DNA from 4 places in the Bradyrhizobium manausense genome. Region 1 is predicted to be linked to each of the others. Evidence: predicted binding sites of a transcription regulator. Region 1 holds the regulator's gene; each other region holds the start of a gene.

Region 1 (4,813 bases):
GCCGAGCGGATGGCACAGGATAAATCCTGCGCGCCCCCCGTTTTGCCTCTGCGCCTGCACTCGGCTAGAACTCTCGCCGCCGATTTGCCCGAACGGGCGCAGCTGGAGTTTTCACCCGTGGCCCTGATGCCGGTATCCGATGCGCTCGCCGCGGTGCTTGCCGGCGCGGAGCCCCTGCCTGAAGAAACCATCGCCCTTGATCAAGCCTTCCATCGCGTGCTCGCGCGCGATGTCGCGGCGCGGCGGACGCAGCCGCCGCAGGCGATGTCGGCGATGGATGGCTATGCCGTTCGTGCGGCTGATGCAGCCAAGGTCGACACGCAGCTCACTGTCATTGGAGAGGTCGCAGCCGGCCGTCCCTACGGAGGCACCGTCGGCTCGGGCGAAGCCGTGCGGATTTTCACCGGCGGTGTCGTGCCCGATGGCGCGGATGCGGTCGTGATCCAGGAGGACACCGTCGCCGACGGCAGCCGCATCACGATCACGGAAGCCGCCGTCACCGGGCGGCATATACGCCCGGCCGGCATCGACTTCCGCGAGGGTGACGTGCTCCTGCGCAAAGGTGCGCGGCTCACCGAGCGCGACCTTGCGCTCGCCGCCGGCATGAATCATCCGCAGCTCGCAGTCCGCCGCCGTCCGAAGGTCGCGATTCTCGCGACGGGTGATGAGCTGGTGATGCCGGGCAGCACACCCGGCCACGGTCAGATCGTCTATTCCAACGGTTACGCCCTGCACGCCCTCGCCCGCAGCGAAGGCGCCGACACCATCGACCTCGGGATTGCCGCCGACACGCTTGCTGCAACCGCATCAGGCATCCGCCGCGCCCGCGAATCCGGCGCCGACATCCTGATCACGACCGGCGGCGCCTCGGTCGGCGACCACGATCTGGTGCAGCAGGCACTCCGCGACGAAGGCACCGCGATGGCATTCTGGAAGATCGCGATGCGGCCGGGCAAGCCGATGATGAACGGACAGCTCGGGGCGATGCGCGTGATCGGCCTGCCCGGCAATCCAGTGTCATCCTACGTCTGCGGCTTCCTGTTCATGGTGCCGCTGATTCGCGCGTTGTCGGGCCGCTCGGTTGTCCATCACCGCCGTGAACGCGCCGTGCTCGGCCGCGACGTCGGCGCCAATGACCAGCGCGAGGATTACCTGCGCGCGCGCCTCGATCTGCGTGATGATGGCACGCTCGTCGCGCTTCCCGTCAACCACCAGGACTCCTCGCTGCTTGCGAATCTCGCTGCGGCACAGGCACTTCTCGTGCGCGCGCCGTTCGCGCCGAAGGCCGAAGCGGGAGCGCCCTGCGAGGTGTTGCGACTGCCCGCCTGACTGCAGCGTTCGCAACCGTTCCGCGAAGTTTGTCGCGTTCACTGTAAATTAAGCAGTTGCGGAACATGTATCGAACATATAGTGTCCGTTCATGATTTGTTTCGAGCATGTAGCGGCTTATTGCTGAAATTCAGCGTCTCGGAATCGAACGACATCGTCAGGGGGATTTTGGTCGAGATGTTAACGCGCAAACAATACGAACTCCTGCGGTTCATCAGCGAGCGCCTGAAGGAAAGCGGCGTGCCGCCCTCCTTCGACGAGATGAAGGATGCGCTCGATCTGCGCTCGAAGTCAGGCATCCATCGCCTGATCACGGCGCTGGAGGAGCGCGGCTTCATCCGCCGCCTGCCCAACCGTGCCCGCGCGATCGAGGTGATCAAGCTGCCTGAGCTCCAGGCCGCCGCCGGGAGCCGCCGCGGTTTCACGCCGAGCGTCATCGAGGGCAATCTCGGCAAGGTGCGTACGACGTCCAGCCCGTCCGCCGAAGAGGGCGAGCGTCCCGTCGCGGTGCCCGTCATGGGCCGGATTGCGGCCGGTACCCCGATCGAGGCGCTGCAGACCCGCAGCCACACCATCAGCGTCCCGCCCGACATGCTCGGTGCGGGCGAGCACTATGCGCTCGAAGTGCGCGGCGACTCGATGGTGGAAGCCGGCATTCTCGACGGCGACATGGCGCTGATCCAGCGCAACGAGAGCTGTGACACCGGCGATATCGTGGTCGCTCTGATCGATGACGAGGAGGCAACCTTGAAGCGCTTCCGGCGCCGCGGCGCCTCGATCGCGCTCGAGCCGGCGAATGCCGCCTATGAGGTCCGCATCCTGCCGCCCAACCGGGTCAAGATCCAGGGCAAGCTGATCGGGCTGTACCGGAAGTATTGAGCGCTCACGCGCGATCGACGATTGGAGCGGACGATTGTCCGCTCGGCTGGATAGTTTTTCCGGTCTTGCACAGGCTATCCAGCCCCCTCTCCCAGCGCGACATCCTCGGCACGCACAAGGCAGTTCAGGTCGCTGTAGCGCGCCTGCAAAATGCGCGCGGGTGGGCTTTGTTCCTACGGATTTGGGAAAGATAATGTGATCGCGGCTCGCGCACGCGAGCCGCAGATTTGCCTACAACCGGGCAGAGTTTTTTACGCTTCCACTCTGATAGAGGCCTGCGCCTCGCAAGACAGAGGCGCGGGTTGCTATCCTGACTGAGGAGCACCCGATGTGTGACTATAGCCTGCATGCCGTTGCGACGCGTCCCGCAGAAGTCGGCGAGACGATCGTCACGACAACCTTCCGCGGCACCTCGACGCGCGGCTTCGCCTCCGAAGCCGATATGTCGGTCGCGGTCTGCCTGCTGCCGGGAACGGAGCTCGCCTTCGCCGACAACGTCCGTTACGACAACAGGTGGATCTGGACGCGCACCGTCAACTCGCGCGTCGGCAAGTTCGGCAAGATCGATCCGCACATTCCCGATCGTCATCACGACGCGATCGAATTCCCCGATGGCAAATACGTGCTGGTGACGCAGCTCGTCGAGGGCCAGCGCGCGACCGTGCTGCAACTGCCCGTGACGCAGCCGCTCGGCGAGCGTGAGCAAAAGCCGCAAGTGGTCGCCGACAGCCGCACGACGACGCCCCCGCGCCTGCCGATCGGCTGAAAAGTCGACTTCAGTCCTCGGCTTGAAGATCGGCCTCCGACGGAGTCGCATCTTTGGCGCGCGGAGCTGCCGACCGCGGCATGAGGATCTGTTCGAAATCTCCATCGCCGGCCGCCGCCGGCGACCAGGGGCGGTTTGCGCCCCTCGCCTTCACCGATTGGATCGCAAAACCGTCGCCACGCTGCGTCAGCGCCAGCGCACCCTGGCGCGCAAGACGCGGCCGATCGACCACCATCGCGGCGCAATCCGGCGGCGCCGGCCTTGTCGTCACCACCAGCGCGGCACGGCTGCAATCGTCGGCCAGGGCGTCGATGCGTAGCGAGAGCGCAATCATGCGGCCGTCGGCGAGCGGCATCACGCAGCCGGCCTCGTCGCACGACACACCATCACCGAGCGAGGCGCTCGTAGCATCGCGCGGATCAGCATCCGCCGCGAGCCACTCCTTCAGCAGGAAATTGTCCTTCTTCGTCCTGATCAGATGCAGTTGCCCATCCCTGCCCCGCACCGCGACGTTCTGGCCGTCGCCGGCGATGAGAATATCGGGCTGCCGGACGGACAGGCCCCAGATCGTCGCCGCCACGAGCACGCACGCGCCCGACCAGCGCAGTGGCGAGCGCAACAGACCCATCAGGATCAGGCCGAGGCTGGCTGCAATCAGCGGCGCAGTCCCGAAGGCCGCGACGTGGCCGATCGCGCCGGGCAGCGCGGCCACCCAGCGCGACACCGCCACCATCCAGTCGATGCCGATTCCCATCAGCCACCAGAACACACCGTCGAGTCCGAAGGGTGCCGCGAGCAGTCCGAGCAGCCCCGCCGGCATCACCAGCGCGGACACCACCGGCATCGCGCCAAGATTGGCGAGCACACCGTACGGCGTGATGCGGTGAAAATGGAAGGCGGCATAAGGCGTGGTCGCAAACCCGGCGATCATCGAGGCCATGAACAGCATGGCGATCTCGCGGCCGCCCCACAGCGCGATGCGCGCGGTCGCGGAATGATCCGGCGAGGCAAACAGGTTCGGCATGCCGATCTGTACCAGCGCGACGAGCCCCAGCGTCGCGGCGAACGACATCTGAAAACTCGGATGCACCAGTGCTTCCGGCGCCACCGCAAGCACGATCAGCGCCGCCACCGCCAGCGTGCGGAAGGTGATGGCGCGGCGATCGACCATGACAGCGAGCAGCACCACCGCAGTCATGAAGAACGATCTTTGCGTTGCGACCTCAGCGCCCGAGAGCAGCAAATAGAATGCGGACGCGACCAGCGCCGCAGCTGCCGACCATTTCTTGATGGGAAAGCCGACCGCGAGCCCGGGGATCAGTGCGAGCAACGCCCGGACTGCGAAGAAGACGACGCCGGCGACGACAGCCATGTGATAGCCCGAGATCGACAGCACATGACCGAGGCCCGAGATGAACATCGCGTCGTTGACGGGCGTGGTGATGGCGTCGCGGCGGCCGGTCAAAAGCGCGGTCGCGATGGCGCGGTTGTCGCCATCGAGCACGGCGCGGATGCGCGCGTCGATCGTGTCGCGCAGGCCTTGCATGACGGCCGCATAGCGCAAGTGAAGGCCGCCGGCATCAGGCGGCGCTGACACCGTGATCGCCCCCATCGCGAAACCGGAGGCGCCGATGCCCTGGAAGAACATGTCGCGCGAGAAATCGTAGCTGCCCGGCCGCAGCGGCGCGAGCGGAGGCATCAGCCGGGCCTTCAACTGCACGAAGCTGCCGACATCGGGCGCCGCCCCCTTGCGCACGGAGAGACGGACGCGCTCCAGCATCACGTCGCTGCGCTGCGCCTCCATCGCGGTGACGCGCAGCACGAAACGGTCGGTGCGTT
Region 2 (4,813 bases), 110 kb from region 1:
GTGCCTTTGGGGGCCGCGAACTGGACGAGGCCGAGCATAAACGCCGTCATCGCCGCAAAGGCGTGCAGCGGGATCGCCGGAGCCGCATCAAGCAGCGGCGCGAGACTCACATCGCGACCTCTGGCCAAAATTCACATCGCGCCCCCGTCAAAGGCTTGAGGCGATACATGAGGCAGCCCGGAAAACCCGAGGCCACCCGGTCGATTGGCAAGAAATCCTGCCGCATTACGCGAGCCAGGCAAAGTTCGGAGCGAAGCTCTCCTCCGCCTCAGAACGGGATGTCGTCGTCCATGTCGTTGCTGCGGCCACCGCCGCCGGCGGCAACGGGGCGGCGCGGTGCGCTGCTGACGGGACCGGACGAGCCGAAATCGCCGCCCGGCTCGTCGCCGAAGCTGCCGCCTCCTCCGCCACCGCCGCGGCCGTCGAGCATCGTCAGCGTCGAGTTGAAGCCCTGGAGCACGACTTCAGTGGAGTATTTCTCGGCACCCTGCTGATCGGTCCATTTGCGGGTCTGAAGCGCGCCCTCGATGTAAACCTTGGCGCCCTTCTTCAGATACTGCTCGGCGACCTTGCAGAGCCCTTCGTTGAAGATCACGACGCGATGCCACTCGGTCTTTTCCTTGCGCTCGCCGCTGTTCTTGTCGCGCCAGGTCTCCGACGTCGCGATGCTCAGATTGGCGATCGGCCGCCCGTCCTGGGTGCGGCGGATTTCCGGATCCTTGCCGAGATTTCCAACCAGAATGACCTTGTTGACGCTTCCCGCCATCGCCGCTCTCCACTCCAAATGCCACTGAATTTCGAAGGCGCGCCCGCGCTGCCGCCTGTTGGGCCGACCCTATACGCTTACAAGGGTCGATCGGCCCGCCGCACCCTCGGTTATCCCCACATATAGCATCAGCCGGACATTTGTTCCAGATTTGTTCCTTGATCAAAATCGATGCGACCCAAGCGTGTATGCAGGTATCCGGTGCCGCTGTGCACGTCGCCATGCATTGGAACCCAACGACATCGGAAAATGCTTTAACATTCATTAGGTTACGTGCATGTCAGTTGACCAGCGAGTGTTGCATTCCAGCGACGGACTCGCCCTCCCGCTTGGACTACGCTTGCCTCGGAATTGGTTCTTATGGGCGTCGCGCCTGATTGACCGCTTCGGGGGACTTCTGAAGCGGACGACACTGGGGAGACTGCAATGAAGAAAATTCTATTTGGTACAATTGGTATTGTTGCGCTCGGCTTGTCTGCACCGGCGAGTGCCGCGGATCTTGCGGCCCGTCCCTACACCAAGGCGCCGGCCCCGATGATCGCCACCATCTACGATTGGAGCGGCTTCTACATCGGCATCAACGGCGGCGGCGGTTCGAGCCACAAATGCTGGGACAACCTCGTTCTCGGCGGCGGTGTATTCCTCGGAGCCGAAGGCTGCCACAACGCCACCGGCGGCACGATCGGTGGCCAGGTCGGCTATCGCTGGCAATCGGGCAACTGGGTGTTCGGCCTCGAAGGTCAGGGCAACTGGGCCGACTTCTCCGGCGACAATGTCAGCAATTTCATCCTGACCCAGCGTAACCGATCGAGGATTGACGCATTCGGCCTGTTCACGGGCCAGATCGGCTATGCTTGGAACAACGTGCTGTTCTACGTGAAGGGCGGCGGCGCCGTGGTCGCGGACAAGTTCGACATCTACACCGCGCCCGGCTTCGTCGGCGCGGGCACCCTGCTCGCCTCCAGCAGCGACACCCGCTGGGGTGGCACGGTGGGCGCCGGGCTCGAGTTCGGCTTCGCGCCGAACTGGACCGTGGGCTTCGAATACGACCACATCTTCCTCGGCGATCGGACGCTCACGCTCAACGCACCTGTCGGCGGCGGCGCATTCCAGACCGACCGCATCAGCCAGAACGTCGACATGGGTCTCGTCCGCATCAACTATCGCTGGGGCGGCCCGGTCATCGCGAAGTACTGATCTCTCTGAAATTGCTCGCAGATCAAAGGCCGGCCTCGCGCCGGCCTTTTTGCTGCGTGTTCCCACTGGGGAACTATAGGTCAGCGAGTATTACATTTTGTATCTGTTGTGACTTTTCGGAGACACAACTTATGGCTTCAGTGGTGTAAGCACGACATCAGTTGGACCAAGACGTCCGCTGCCCTTCCGGCGCACGGAAGGCAACAACAGAAACTGGGACTGGGATTAGGTTGAAAATGAAAAAGATCTTGTTGGCTTCGGTCGCTCTGATCGCCCTCACTGGCGCCGCTTCGGCTGCCGACCTGGCGGCTCGCCACTACACCAAGGCTCCGGTCGCCGTGGCCTCGGTCTATAACTGGACCGGCTTCTACCTCGGTGTCGTCGGTGGCGGCGCTTGGGAAGATGCAAACTCCCCGCGCATGCAGGGCGGCTTCGTCGGCGGCACCGCCGGCTACAACTGGCAGACCGGCAACGTCGTGTTTGGCGTTGAGGCCGATGGCGCCTGGGCTGACGTCAACGCTTCTGCCGCTGGCGTCGTGATCGTTCCCGGCCTCGGCGCGATCCCGACCAGCGTGAGCTCAAAGACGGATGCGATGGGCACCGTGCGCGGCCGCATTGGCTGGGCTGTCAACAACGTGCTGCTGTACGGCACCGGCGGCTATGCCTGGATCGACAACAAGATCACCGCCACCCTCGGCGCTGCGTCGATCTCGGACAGCAAGTTCCACTCCGGTTGGACTGTCGGCGCGGGCGTCGAAGCCTTCTTCGCTCCGCAGTGGTCGGTCAAGGGCGAGTATCTCTATCGCAGCCTCGGCGGCGAGACCTACTTCGGCGCCGTTCCTACCGGTACGGTCAACTTCCACACCGTGCAGGTCGGCGTGAACTATCACTTCAACGGCCCGGTGGTTGCGAAGTACTGATCTCTGGAGTGCTGATCTGACGTACTGGGCGTCACGATCGACTTCGCATCGACACGAAAGGCCGGCCTCGCGCCGGCCTTTTGCCGTTCCATCGGGTCGCGATCGCCCACCGCTGCTGCCAAGTCCCGCCAGCGCAACAACAATCCGTTGACGATTCGCAAGTCCCTCTGGAAATCCGCCTCCGTTCTTCCTACGTTCGCTCATATACCCATTGGCGCCGATCCCGGTTCCGGGCGAAGCGTGCCTTTTACGTCGGCGCGATTGCGCACCTTTGGGATTCCTTGAGGGCAACTCGGATGGATGAAGTGATCAAGGCGAAGCGCCAACAGCAGACCGCAGGCTCGAGCCGGCACGCAATCACGATCCGTGGCGCGCGCGAGCACAACCTCAAGAACATCGACGTCGAGATTCCCCGCGACAAGCTCGTTGTGTTCACCGGCCTGTCGGGCTCGGGCAAATCGTCACTCGCTTTCGACACCATCTATGCGGAGGGCCAGCGTCGTTACGTCGAGTCCCTGTCGGCCTATGCGCGCCAATTCCTCGAGATGATGCAGAAGCCCGATGTCGACCAGATCGACGGCCTGTCGCCGGCGATCTCGATCGAGCAGAAGACGACGTCGAAGAATCCGCGCTCGACCGTCGGCACCGTCACCGAGATCTACGACTACATGCGCCTCTTATGGGCGCGCGTCGGCGTGCCCTATTCACCCGCCACGGGACTTCCGATCGAGAGCCAGACTGTCTCGCAGATGGTCGACCGCGTGCTGGCGCTGCCTGAAGGCACCCGCCTCTATCTGCTCGCGCCGGTCGTCCGCGGCCGCAAGGGCGAGTACCGCAAGGAGCTCGCCGAATGGCTCAAGAAGGGGTTTCAGCGCGTCAAGATCGACGGCACCTTCTACGAGCTCGCGGAAGCCCCTGTTCTCGACAAGAAATTCCCGCATGACATCGACGTCGTGGTCGACCGCATCGTGGTGCGCGCCGATATCGGCCAGCGCCTCGCTGAAAGCTTTGAGACCGCGCTGAAGCTCGCCGAAGGCCTCGCCGTGATCGAGTATGCCGATGCACCGGCCGCGGCTGCGCCCGCCGAAGAGAAAGAGAAAAAGAAGACCGCAAAGATCCACGACAAGAGCGGGCCCGAGCGCATCCTGTTCTCGGAAAAGTTCGCTTGCCCCGTCTCCGGCTTCACCATCCCCGAGATCGAGCCGCGCCTGTTCTCGTTCAACAATCCCTATGGAGCGTGCCCAGCCTGCGGCGGCCTCGGCGTCGAGCAGCATGTCGACGAGGACCTCGTCATCCCCGACAGGGAGCTCGCCATCGGCAAGGGCGCGATTGCGCCCTGGGCCAAGTCGTCGTCGCCTTACTACGTGCAGACGCTGACTGCGCTCGGCAAGCACTACAAGTTCACGCTGACCACCAAGTGGAAGGACCTGCCGAAGAAGACGCAGAACGCGATCCTCCACGGCTCCGGCGAGGACGAGATCAAGTTCTCCTACGAGGACGGCGTCCGCTCCTACGACACCAAGAAGCCGTTCGAGGGCGTGATCACCAACATCAACCGCCGCTACCGGGAAACCGAGAGCGAGTGGGCGCGTGAAGAACTCGCGAAGTATTTCCACGACGTGCCCTGCGGCGCCTGCAACGGTTTCCGGCTGAAGCCCGAAGCGCTCTGCGTCAAGGTGGGCGGCAAGCACATCGGCGAGATTTCGGAGATGTCTGTCAAGGGCGCCGGCGCGTGGTTCGAGACCGTGCCGGAGGCGCTCAACACGCAGCAGAACGAGATTGCCGGTCGCATCCTCAAGGAAATCCGCGAGCGCCTCACCTTCCTGCTCGACGTCGGCCTCAACTATCTCACCCTCTCCCGCTCCTCCGGCACGCTGTCCGGCGGCGAGAGCCAACGCATCCGCCTGGCCTCGCAGATCGGCTCGGGCCT
Region 3 (4,813 bases), 1.7 Mb from region 1:
CGCTACGCGCTCGATGACGCCGTTGCGGGTGCCGTCGACCAGCAGAACTTCCTTGATGATGCCCGCAGCGGCACCGGGTACCAACGGGGCCAGAGTTGCGACCGCCGTCTGTTCGACGCCTTCGGTCGGTATGATGACGCTCAGCATGATTGAGGCTTCAATATCCGCACTTCGGGAGAAGCGTAGCTCGTTATGATCTTGTCATAAACACGCGGCGCTGCCGAGCGCAACTTTCGCGCGGCGTTTCGGCGTGCGATGGTAAATCGCCGCCCGTCCATCGCAGCCAAATATGTCGTGCGCGGGTCCGTCGCGTTGCCGAATGTTTCGGCGAATCTCGGTTTCGTGAGCTGCAAATTGTCCGCCGACATTGCGCAGAACGAGATGTGTCCAATGAATGCCGATCAACATCCCATTGGTGTGACACCAGCAGCGCCGAAGCCGGACGCCACGCCGATCTTGCGGATCCGCGCCGTGATGCTGGGCGAACGCATCAATCCGTCGGGGCTCGAGATCGGTGCGGCCGTGTCCTCGACGCCCGCTGCCTTTCGCGTCCACGCCGGCCTCGCGGTGATCTTCCGCTATGGCGTCGTGGTGCTGATCGGCCTGCTTCCTTCGGAAGAGAAGGTGCTGCTCGACAGCCTCAAGTCCCGCGTGACCGGCGAGCTCAGCCCGATCGAGGAGGAGACCGCGCAGGCGCAGCTCTGCAAGGATGAAAACGCCGAGGCGATCCAGCCGGGCGGGCCGATCTGCCTCGCCAGGTTTTCCGACGAGCGGCTGCTGCTGATTGCGGACGCGCTCGCCAAGAGCACGTCGCTGGCGCGCGACGAACGGCGTGTTGCTGCGGTTTTCGATGTCATCGAGCCCTTCGCGCGGGAGCTCGCCGAAAAGGGTCGGACCTCGCGGCGGCGCAAGGGCATCTTGCAGCTGATCGGCAACGCGCTGCTGGTGCAGCAGCGCGTCGCCGGCCGCGTTGCCGTCGCCGAGAAGCCCGACGCGCTCTGGGAGAAGCCGCAGCTCGACCGCCTCTATGCGCGTCTCGAAGACGAATATGAGCTGAAGGAGCGCCTCGACACGCTCGAGCGCAAGCTCACCGTCATCGCGGAGACGGCCGATGCGCTGACCGACATCATCGACACCCAGCGCTCGCTGCGGCTCGAGATCGCCGTGGTGGTGCTGATCGTGATCGAAGTCGCGATCGGATGTTTCCAGATTTTTACGGGGACGCACTGAGCGCCGAGGAAATTGAAGCGCGTTGCGTGCGGCGGTCGATTGTTGTCGAGTTGTCCTGGGCTTGCCGAACTTCACCCCCGATCGCCATCGATCGTGTTCCCGCGCCGACGGCTACTGTGCATGGGGTTGTTTTCGCGTTTTTCATTCTTGTTCTTGATTTGTTCCTTTCTCGTGCTATCTTGCTGGCATGAGTCCAGCTTCTTCTTCTGCTCTCAAGCACCCGCCGGTCACGGCGCCCTCCGAGCCGGCGGGTGCGCCTTCCGATTTCCCCGAGCTTGGCGTCGCCATCGACCGTGCGCGCCGGCGCGGGCGGGGCGCGCAGTCCAATGCCAGCGGCCGTTACGAGGCCGAGGCACGCGTCGCCTTCGACGATGGCTGGCAGAGCCTGGAAGAGCTGCCGCCGTTCAGGACGACGGTGGCGGTGGACACATCGCGCAAGGTGATCACCCGCAACGACTCGCCCGATATCGGTTTCGACCGCTCGATCAATCCCTATCGCGGCTGTGAGCACGGCTGCGTCTATTGCTTCGCGCGACCGACGCATGCCTATCTCGGTCTGTCGCCGGGGCTCGACTTCGAGTCGAAGCTGTTCGTGAAGCCCGAGGCACCGGCGCTGCTCGAGAAGGAACTCGCCGCGTCAGGCTACGAGCCGCGGATGATCGCGATCGGCACCAACACCGATCCCTACCAGCCGATCGAGCGCGAGCGCAAAATCATGCGCGGCATTCTGGAGGTGCTGGAGCGCACCGGCCATCCCGTCGGCATCGTCACCAAATCCGCGCTTGTGACCCGTGACATCGACATTCTCGCGCGCATGGCCAAGCGCAACCTCGCCAAGGTCGCGATCTCGGTGACCTCGCTCGACCCGAAACTCGCGCGCACCATGGAGCCGCGCGCCTCGACGCCACCGAAGCGGCTGGAGGCGTTGAAGCAGCTTTCGGACGCCGGCATCCCGACTACCGTCATGGTGGCGCCCGTCATCCCCGCGCTGAACGATTCCGAGATCGAGCGCATCCTGGATGCCGCGACCCATGCGGGCGTCAAGGAAGCTTCCTACGTGCTGCTGCGGCTGCCGCTGGAAGTGCGCGATCTCTTCCGCGAATGGCTGATGGCGAATTATCCGGACCGCTATCGCCACGTCTTCACGCTGATCCGCGACATGCGCGGTGGCCGCGACTACGACGCGAAATGGGGCGAGCGCATGAAGGGCACGGGACCGATGGCCTGGACCATCGGGCGTCGCTTCGAGATCGCCTGCGACAGGCTCGGGCTCAACAAGCGCCGCTCGAAGCTGACCACGGATCATTTTGCACGGCCGAAGCAGAACGGCGAGCAGCTCAGCCTGTTCTAGGGTGCGGAGCGAACGAGGTGTGTGATGAGTAAGGAACTGCCGGCTCCGGTGCCCCGACTGACGGTGATCACGCTCGGCGTCCGCGACATCCGCGCCAGCATCGCCTTCTACGCCGCGCTCGGGTTTTCGCGCCGGTTGAAAGCGACGGGCGAGGCCGTTGCGTTCTTCGACACCGGTGGTCCGGTGCTGGGCCTGTTCCCCTGGGATCAGCTTGCCGATGACGCGAAGCTGCCGGACCAGCCGAGGCCGACGACCTTCCGCGGCGTCACGCTGGCCTGGAACTGCGCGACACGCGAGGAGGTCGATACGGTGCTGGCGTTCGCGCTCGGCAAAGGCGGAACATTGTTGAGGGCCGCGCACGAGACCGATTACAGCGGCTATTCCGGCTATTTTGCCGATCCCGACGGCCATCCCTGGGAGGTCGTCGTCGCGCCCGGCATCGAGGTCGGCGACGACAGGCGGGTGCATCTGGCGGAGTAGGGCGGTTCGTCTGAATAACGGGAATTGCGAGGGGTTCCCGGTTGCGCTGGCCGGGCGGCTTGCGCACGATCCCGGCCATGATTCGGGACAAGTCCGCCAAAAAGCCGGCCAAAGATGCGCCGGAGAAGGTCGCTGCGAAGAAGGCGGTACCCGCCAAGGCGAGCTTCCGCCGTGAGCGCGCGCTGATCAAGCGCGGCATCTGGCCCGTGGCTGGCTGCGACGAGGCCGGTCGAGGGCCGCTCGCGGGCCCCGTGGTCGCGGCCGCCGTGATTCTCGATCCCGACCGCATCCCGCGCGGTATCGACGATTCGAAGCGGCTGACTGCCGAAGAGCGCGAAAGGCTGTTCGACAAGATCTGCGCCACCGCGCAGGTCTCGGTCGCCGTCGCCTCGCCCGCCCGCATCGACCGCGACAACATCCTGCGCGCCTCGCTGTGGGCGCTGAAGCGCGCGGTGGTGGCGTTGCCCGAAGCGCCCAGGCACGTCTTTGTCGACGGCCGCGATCGCCTCGACACCGCCTGCGACTGCGAGGCCGTGATCGGCGGCGACGGCATCGTGCTTTCGATTGCGGCGGCCTCGATCGTCGCCAAGGTGACACGCGATCGGTTGATGTGTGCGCTGGCGCAGGACTGCCCGGGCTACGGCTTCGAGCAGCACAAGGGCTATGGCGTGCCCGAGCATCTCGACGCGCTCAGTCGTCTCGGCCCAACCATCCACCACCGCAGCTTCTTCGCTCCCGTCGCCGCCGCCCGCGCCAAGCACATGCCCTGGACCGTCGAGCCGGTGCAGGATCTGTTCGAGGTCGCCGAGGTCGAGGTGCAGGTGGAGACGACGGTTGAAATCGACGCTTCGGCGGGCCCCTAGCGTAGACTGTCGTTGCCACGACGCGTGGCGGCCTTTATCAAAACAGGCGTGAGCGAATAGGGCCGGCTGGACGGGTTGGCTGCATCTTGCGGGCGTTGCATGCGGTTTACCTCCCTGGTCATCGAGCTCATTCGCGCCCGGCCGCGGCTGATCGTCTGGATTGCCGTGCTGCTCCAGGCCGCGATGTGGCTGGTGGTGGCGCTCCTGTTCTACCGCAGCCCGCCCGGCAGCCTCGCGACCCTGCTGGCCTTCGGCCGCGAGTACCAGGTCGGCACCGATCTCGGCCCGCCGCTGTCGGTCTGGCTTGCCGATATCGCCTATCGCGCTGCCGGCGGCCACATGTTCGGCGTCTACGTCCTCGCCGAGCTCTGCGAGATCGCGACCTTCATCACGCTCTATCATCTGGCGCGCGCCGTGGTCGGCACCCAGCAGGCAGTGCTCGCCGTGCTCCTGACCATGACGGTGCTGGCGTTCTCCTCGTCTGCGCTCGATTTCGGCCCGCTGATTCTCGCACGGCCGCTCTGGGCGCTGTTGCTGCTCCATTCCTGGCAGATCATCGGGCAGCGCCGGGGCAACGCCTGGTTCGCCTGGTCGATTGAAGCGGGCCTCCTGCTCCTGACCACGCCGGCCGCGATCTTGCTGCTCGCACTGCTCGTCATCTTCGCACTCTCCACCGCCGGCGGGCGGCGGACATTGCGCGCGCTCGATCCGCTGTTCGCACTCGTCGTCGTCGCCGTGCTGGCGTTGCCTTATGCCGTCTGGCTGATGCGCGCCGAGACCCTTGTGCTGCCGCCCCTGCCGCAAGTGACTGATCTTGGCGCCCGCGCGATCCACGGCGCCTGGCTGCTCGGCGGGCTCGTGCTCGGCGCGATCGCAGTTCCGGTGCTGA
Region 4 (4,813 bases), 2.1 Mb from region 1:
AGGATCCGGCGCAGGGCATCGCCAACGCGGTGCTGTCGCCTGATAGGCCCGACACGGCTCTGATAGAGCGCCTGCTCGCCAAATGCAGTGATCATCTCAGCCTGCTTGCCGCACCTGCCACGCTCGACCGCGTCTACGATTTCGGGGCAGAAGCGTTCGATGCGATCTTCGACACGCTGCGCATGACCACGCCTTGCATAGTGCTCGACGTGCCGCATCAATGGTCGGCCTGGACCAAGCGTGCGCTGGTCAATGCCGACGACATCGTCATCGTCGCCGAGCCTGATCTCGCAAACTTGCGTAACACCAAAAACATGCTGTCGGTGCTCAAGTCGGCGCGGCCCAACGACCGGCCGCCGCTCTACTGCATCAACCAGGTCGGCATGCACAAGCGCGCCGAGATCGACGTCAAGTCCTTCGCCAAGACCATGGAGAGCCAGCCACTCGCGGTGATCCCGTTCGATTCAAAGCTGTTCTCGACCGCGGCGAACAACGGCCAGATGATCGCGGAGGTCTCCAGGAGCCATCGCACCACCGAGCTGTTCCAGAACATGGCCAACCGCCTTGCCGGCCGCGGCGAGGTGAAGAAGCCCAGGCGTTCGCTGCTCGGACCGCTGCTGAAGAAGCTGAAGGGCAAGACGACGCGCGGATCGGCGCCGCATCGCAAGGCGTCTTGAAGGCGAGAATCTTTAAGGCGGAAATCGCGAAGACCGGAAAGAGGGCGGACTATTTGTCCGCCCTTTGCTGTTTCTTGGCCAGCAACTGGCGCAGCGCCGCGATCTTGGCCGCGGCCTGGTCTGGCGGCAAATCTGCCTTCACAAGGTTTTCAGCCTCGGTCTGGCGGCCTTGCAATCCCAGCACGAGCGCGAGATTGGCGCGGACCCGCGCATCGTTCTGGTTGCGCTGATAGGCGCGGCCCAGCACCTGTTCGGCCTTCGGCAGATTGTTTTGCAGCATATAGGACAGGCCGAGATTGGACAGCACCGTCGGCTCGTCGGGCACGATCTTCAGCGCTGCGGCGTAATATTGCTGCGCCTCCTCGTTGCGGCCGAGTTGATCGAGCACTGCGCCCTGTGCCGACAGGATGTGCCAGTCGGGATCTTCAGGCGTGTGCGCGCGGCTCAGCACGTCGAAGGCCTGCTGAAAGTTGCCATTGTCGGCGAGCGCGCGGCCGTAGCCGGCCAGCAACGCCTTGTTGCTGGGATGGGCGAGCACCGCCTGCTCCATCACCGCAACCGCCTGGGCGCGCTGGCCGGTCTCGCGCAACGCCTTGACGTATTCGAGGGCGACATTGGGATCGCTGGGCTTGGCGCGATAGCGCGCGTGCAAGGCGTCCATATTGGACCTGGCGTCCGCCGTGGCCGTGGGTTCGGATTTGTTGCTGGCGCCGAGCGCGCCGGTCACATCGTCCAGGCCGGTGGTCTGGCAGCCACCGAGGGCAAGGACCGCGAGCGCGGGAAGCAGGAGTCTCGCCGGGGAGGCGGCAAGGGACGAACGCTTGGACATACTCTGATCACCGCGGGCGGACTGATCAGAGATGCTTTGCCCATTAACGCTAAAGTCCGGTTAAGGACGCGTCCTTATGCGACTCAATTGTTGGCGCATGATCTCCGCGCAAACGCGTTCCGCGTTCGTCGCGAGGGGAAAGCGGCTTCACACTTTTCCGGATCAAGCGCTCAGTCGGTAAATTCCGCACCGAATTCGCAGCCGATGCGCCAGCGCAGGCGGCACTGACGGGAATAATCCGGCGCGAAGATAATGGTGAATTGCGGCGGCACCTCGAGAAACTCCGCCACCACCTTCACACCCCCGTCCGAGATATCCGTAATCGTGCAGTCCCTCGGCAGCGAGCCGGCGCCAAAATGAATCTTGGCAAGCCGGGTGCAAACCCGTCGTTCGCTTCTGCGGCGATTTGCAAGCATTTGAATTCTTCACCCGTTAGATCACGGCCCATCCCGCAACCCTAGGAGTAGCGAACATGTGTTGGGATGTGCTGAGGAGAGCCGCTCGCATTCGAGACGTAGTGTCTGGAACCCGTTTACGTTTGGTTAGGGCTTGCGGCGCCTGGTTTTCGTTCCCGTATTGTTCTTGCCAGGACGGCCGAGCTCTGCTACCCCTAATTGTGGACGAGGGCAGGCATGGTTCAGCGGGTTTCGACAGTCGCCTTTGAGGGGATCGAGGCCCGCGCGGTCGACGTGCAGGTGCAGGTCGCGCCCGGCCTGCCGGCGTTCACCATCGTCGGTCTCCCGGACAAGGCCGTCTCGGAGGCGCGCGAGCGGGTCCGCTCCGCGCTGATCGCATCCGGATTGGCACTGCCGGCACGTCGGATCACCGTCAATCTCGCACCTGCCGACGTTCCGAAGGAAGGCAGCCATTACGATCTGCCGATCGCGCTCGGGCTGATGGCGGCGATCGGTGCGATCCCGCCGGATGCGCTGACCGGCTTCACCGTGCTTGGCGAGCTCGGCCTCGACGGCTCGATCGCGGCGGTGGCCGGCGTTCTGCCTGCCGCGTTCGGCGCAAATCTTCGCGAGGAGGGCTTGATCTGCCCGGCGTCTTGCGGCTCTGAAGCGGCATGGGCGAGCCCGGACATCCAGATCATCGCCGCAACCTCACTCATTCAGATTGCCAATCATTTCAAGGGCACGCAGGTGCTGTCGCGACCGGTGCCGAAGGTGCATGAGGCCGCCGCCTCGCTGCTCGATTTGCGCGACATCAAGGGCCAGGAGAGCGCCAAGCGGGCGCTGGAGATCGCGGCGGCCGGTGGCCATCACCTCCTGATGATCGGCGCGCCCGGTGCCGGCAAATCGATGCTGGCCGCGCGCCTGCCCTCGATCCTGCCGCCGCTGTCGCCGAGCGAGCTGCTCGAGGTCTCGATGATCGCTTCCGTCGCCGGCGAGATCGAGGGCGGCGCACTGACATCGCGGCGGCCGTTTCGCTCACCGCATCACTCCGCCAGCATGGCCGCGCTCACCGGCGGCGGCGCGCGTGCAAGGCCCGGCGAGGTCTCGCTGGCGCATCAGGGCGTACTGTTCCTCGACGAGTTGCCGGAGTTCGATCCGCGCGTGCTGGATTCGCTGCGTCAGCCGCTGGAGAATGGTGAAGTCTCGGTGTCGCGCGCCAATCACCGTGTCACCTACCCTGCCCGCTTCATGCTGGTCGCGGCGATGAATCCCTGCCGCTGCGGCAACGCATTCGAGCCCGGCTATGCCTGCAAGCGCGGCCGCGTCGACCGCTGTACCGGCGACTACCAGGCGCGCATCTCCGGCCCGCTGATGGACCGCATCGACCTGCGCATCGAAGTCCCGGCCGTAACCGCGGCCGACCTGATCCTGCCACCGCCGACGGAAGGCTCCGCCGAAGTTGCCGCACGCGTCGCGGCGGCGCGCGACATCCAGCTCGCCCGCTACGCGGCTGCGGGCCTGCCCCAGGTCCGCACCAATGCAGAGGCACCGGCGTCGGTTCTGGAGGACATCGCCAAGCCGGATGCCCAGGGACAGAAGCTGCTGCGCGACGCCGCCGAGACCATGCGGCTGTCGGCACGGGGCTATCACAGGGTGCTGCGGGTGGCACGCACGCTGGCCGACCTCGACGGCGCCGAGAAGATCGGCCGGCTGCATCTGGCCGAGGCGCTGTCCTACCGCGCACTCGCAGAAGATGCACGCCAGCTGGCGTGAAGCGAACGCGCATCAACCCGGCGGTAACGAGTTTCCTTTACGCTCTGCAAACCATAAGGCCCACAAGTTCCCGTACGGGCTTTGGCGTGTTCTTGGCGAGTAGAGTGTCATGTTGCGTTTCAAGATCCTGGCCTCAGTGGTTCCCTTGTTGGCGGCCGCGGTGTTCGCCCGGGGCGAGATCGGATCGGTCTCGCATCCCTGCATCGCCATTGGCGACACCTCGGTCGAGCTCACCTCCCTGTTCTGGACGGCCGGCATCCAGATCGCCTTCACCGACGATCCCGCGCAGGCGACAGTCCGGGTGCAAATCACCGACGACGCCGACGCTGCCGACTTTGCCGTGGTCGATGACGGCGCCAGCGACGAAGAAGCCAGCGCCTGCCAGGGCAATCCGTCCACGCAACTGGTCGCGATTTCCGGGCAGGCCGGCGGTGACCGTCCGACGGTTTATCTCAGCACCGAAGGCCCGGCCGACTACCGCATCTATGTCCGCTCGAAGACGTTTTCCCAGAAGGAAGCGGCGGCTCTGATCGTTGGCGCCCGCGGCGGCCGCCGACCTCTCCAGGCCGCCTCGCTTTAAAGTTTGAGCATGATCTCTACGGAAAACCGCTGCACACTTTTCCGGATCATGCTCTGAGGCGTTAACACCTCGTCAACCCAGTTTCGAGGCGACCCGAAAGCCTCAAGCTGTTCGCAAGGTCGGCAAGACATCGTCGCGCACGGCGGTGGCAGGTTTCGAGTCGGGGTCGGTAGCGATGGGTCGGACGTTCCGGATCAAGGTGCGCATGCGCCGCTTCAGGCGACAGCACCCGAAAATCGCCTTCGCGATCCGCTCCTTCATGATCTTCTCGGCGACGTTCGGTGGCGCCTATGGCTTCGTCACCGGCAGCCGCGCGCCAAATTCCGGCTACGATCCCAACGCCTTTGCGATCGGCGCGAGCTTCCTGTTCGCGCTGGCGTGCCTTGGCCTCGCCACGCTCAGCATGCGGCTGCGCTTCGTCAACAAGCGGATGCGCAAGCTCGCCGCCCACAACGAAGCGCTGATCGACCGCAATTGGGAGCTGAAGGAAGCCGAAGAGCGTGCTCGCAGCCTGTTCGAATCCCAGGGCGACCTGATCGTGCTGCGCGACCATCAC

What was found. The regulator LexA, encoded in region 1, represses DNA repair genes until DNA is damaged. The targets are predictions, from matches to a motif close to TGTTCNNNNTGTGTTCNG.
Region 2: the regulator LexA is predicted to act here: its motif matches at 3,066-3,083, upstream of uvrA (excinuclease ABC subunit UvrA).
Region 3: the regulator LexA is predicted to act here: its motif matches at 1,379-1,396, upstream of JQ631_RS00730 (PA0069 family radical SAM protein).
Region 4: the regulator LexA is predicted to act here: its motif matches at 2,073-2,090, upstream of JQ631_RS19090 (YifB family Mg chelatase-like AAA ATPase).

The regions. Positions count from the first base shown of each region.
Region 1 covers NZ_JAFCJI010000001.1:1,868,465-1,873,277, reverse strand. The annotation lists gene JQ631_RS08745 (molybdopterin molybdotransferase MoeA) at 118-1,329, shown strand; gene lexA (transcriptional repressor LexA) at 1,507-2,208, shown strand; gene JQ631_RS08735 (hypothetical protein) at 2,537-2,974, shown strand; gene JQ631_RS08730 (ComEC/Rec2 family competence protein) at 2,985-4,813, opposite strand, start outside.
Region 2 covers NZ_JAFCJI010000001.1:1,976,755-1,981,567, reverse strand. The annotation lists partial or broken gene JQ631_RS32285 (DUF2306 domain-containing protein) at 1-110, opposite strand, end outside; gene JQ631_RS09265 (single-stranded DNA-binding protein) at 269-766, opposite strand; gene JQ631_RS09260 (outer membrane protein) at 1,193-1,963, shown strand; gene JQ631_RS09255 (outer membrane protein) at 2,200-2,883, shown strand; gene uvrA (excinuclease ABC subunit UvrA) at 3,180-4,813, shown strand, end outside.
Region 3 covers NZ_JAFCJI010000001.1:150,075-154,887, forward strand. The annotation lists gene JQ631_RS00720 (glycosyltransferase family protein) at 1-147, opposite strand, end outside; gene JQ631_RS00725 (RMD1 family protein) at 391-1,230, shown strand; gene JQ631_RS00730 (PA0069 family radical SAM protein) at 1,418-2,581, shown strand; gene JQ631_RS00735 (VOC family protein) at 2,606-3,061, shown strand; gene rnhB (ribonuclease HII) at 3,139-3,924, shown strand; gene JQ631_RS00745 (glycosyltransferase family 39 protein) at 4,024-4,813, shown strand, end outside.
Region 4 covers NZ_JAFCJI010000001.1:4,001,134-4,005,946, forward strand. The annotation lists gene JQ631_RS19075 (CpaE/TadZ family protein) at 1-677, shown strand, start outside; gene JQ631_RS19080 (tetratricopeptide repeat protein) at 727-1,506, opposite strand; gene JQ631_RS19085 (PilZ domain-containing protein) at 1,677-1,922, opposite strand; gene JQ631_RS19090 (YifB family Mg chelatase-like AAA ATPase) at 2,139-3,677, shown strand; gene JQ631_RS19095 (hypothetical protein) at 3,787-4,257, shown strand; gene JQ631_RS19100 (ATP-binding protein) at 4,433-4,813, shown strand, end outside.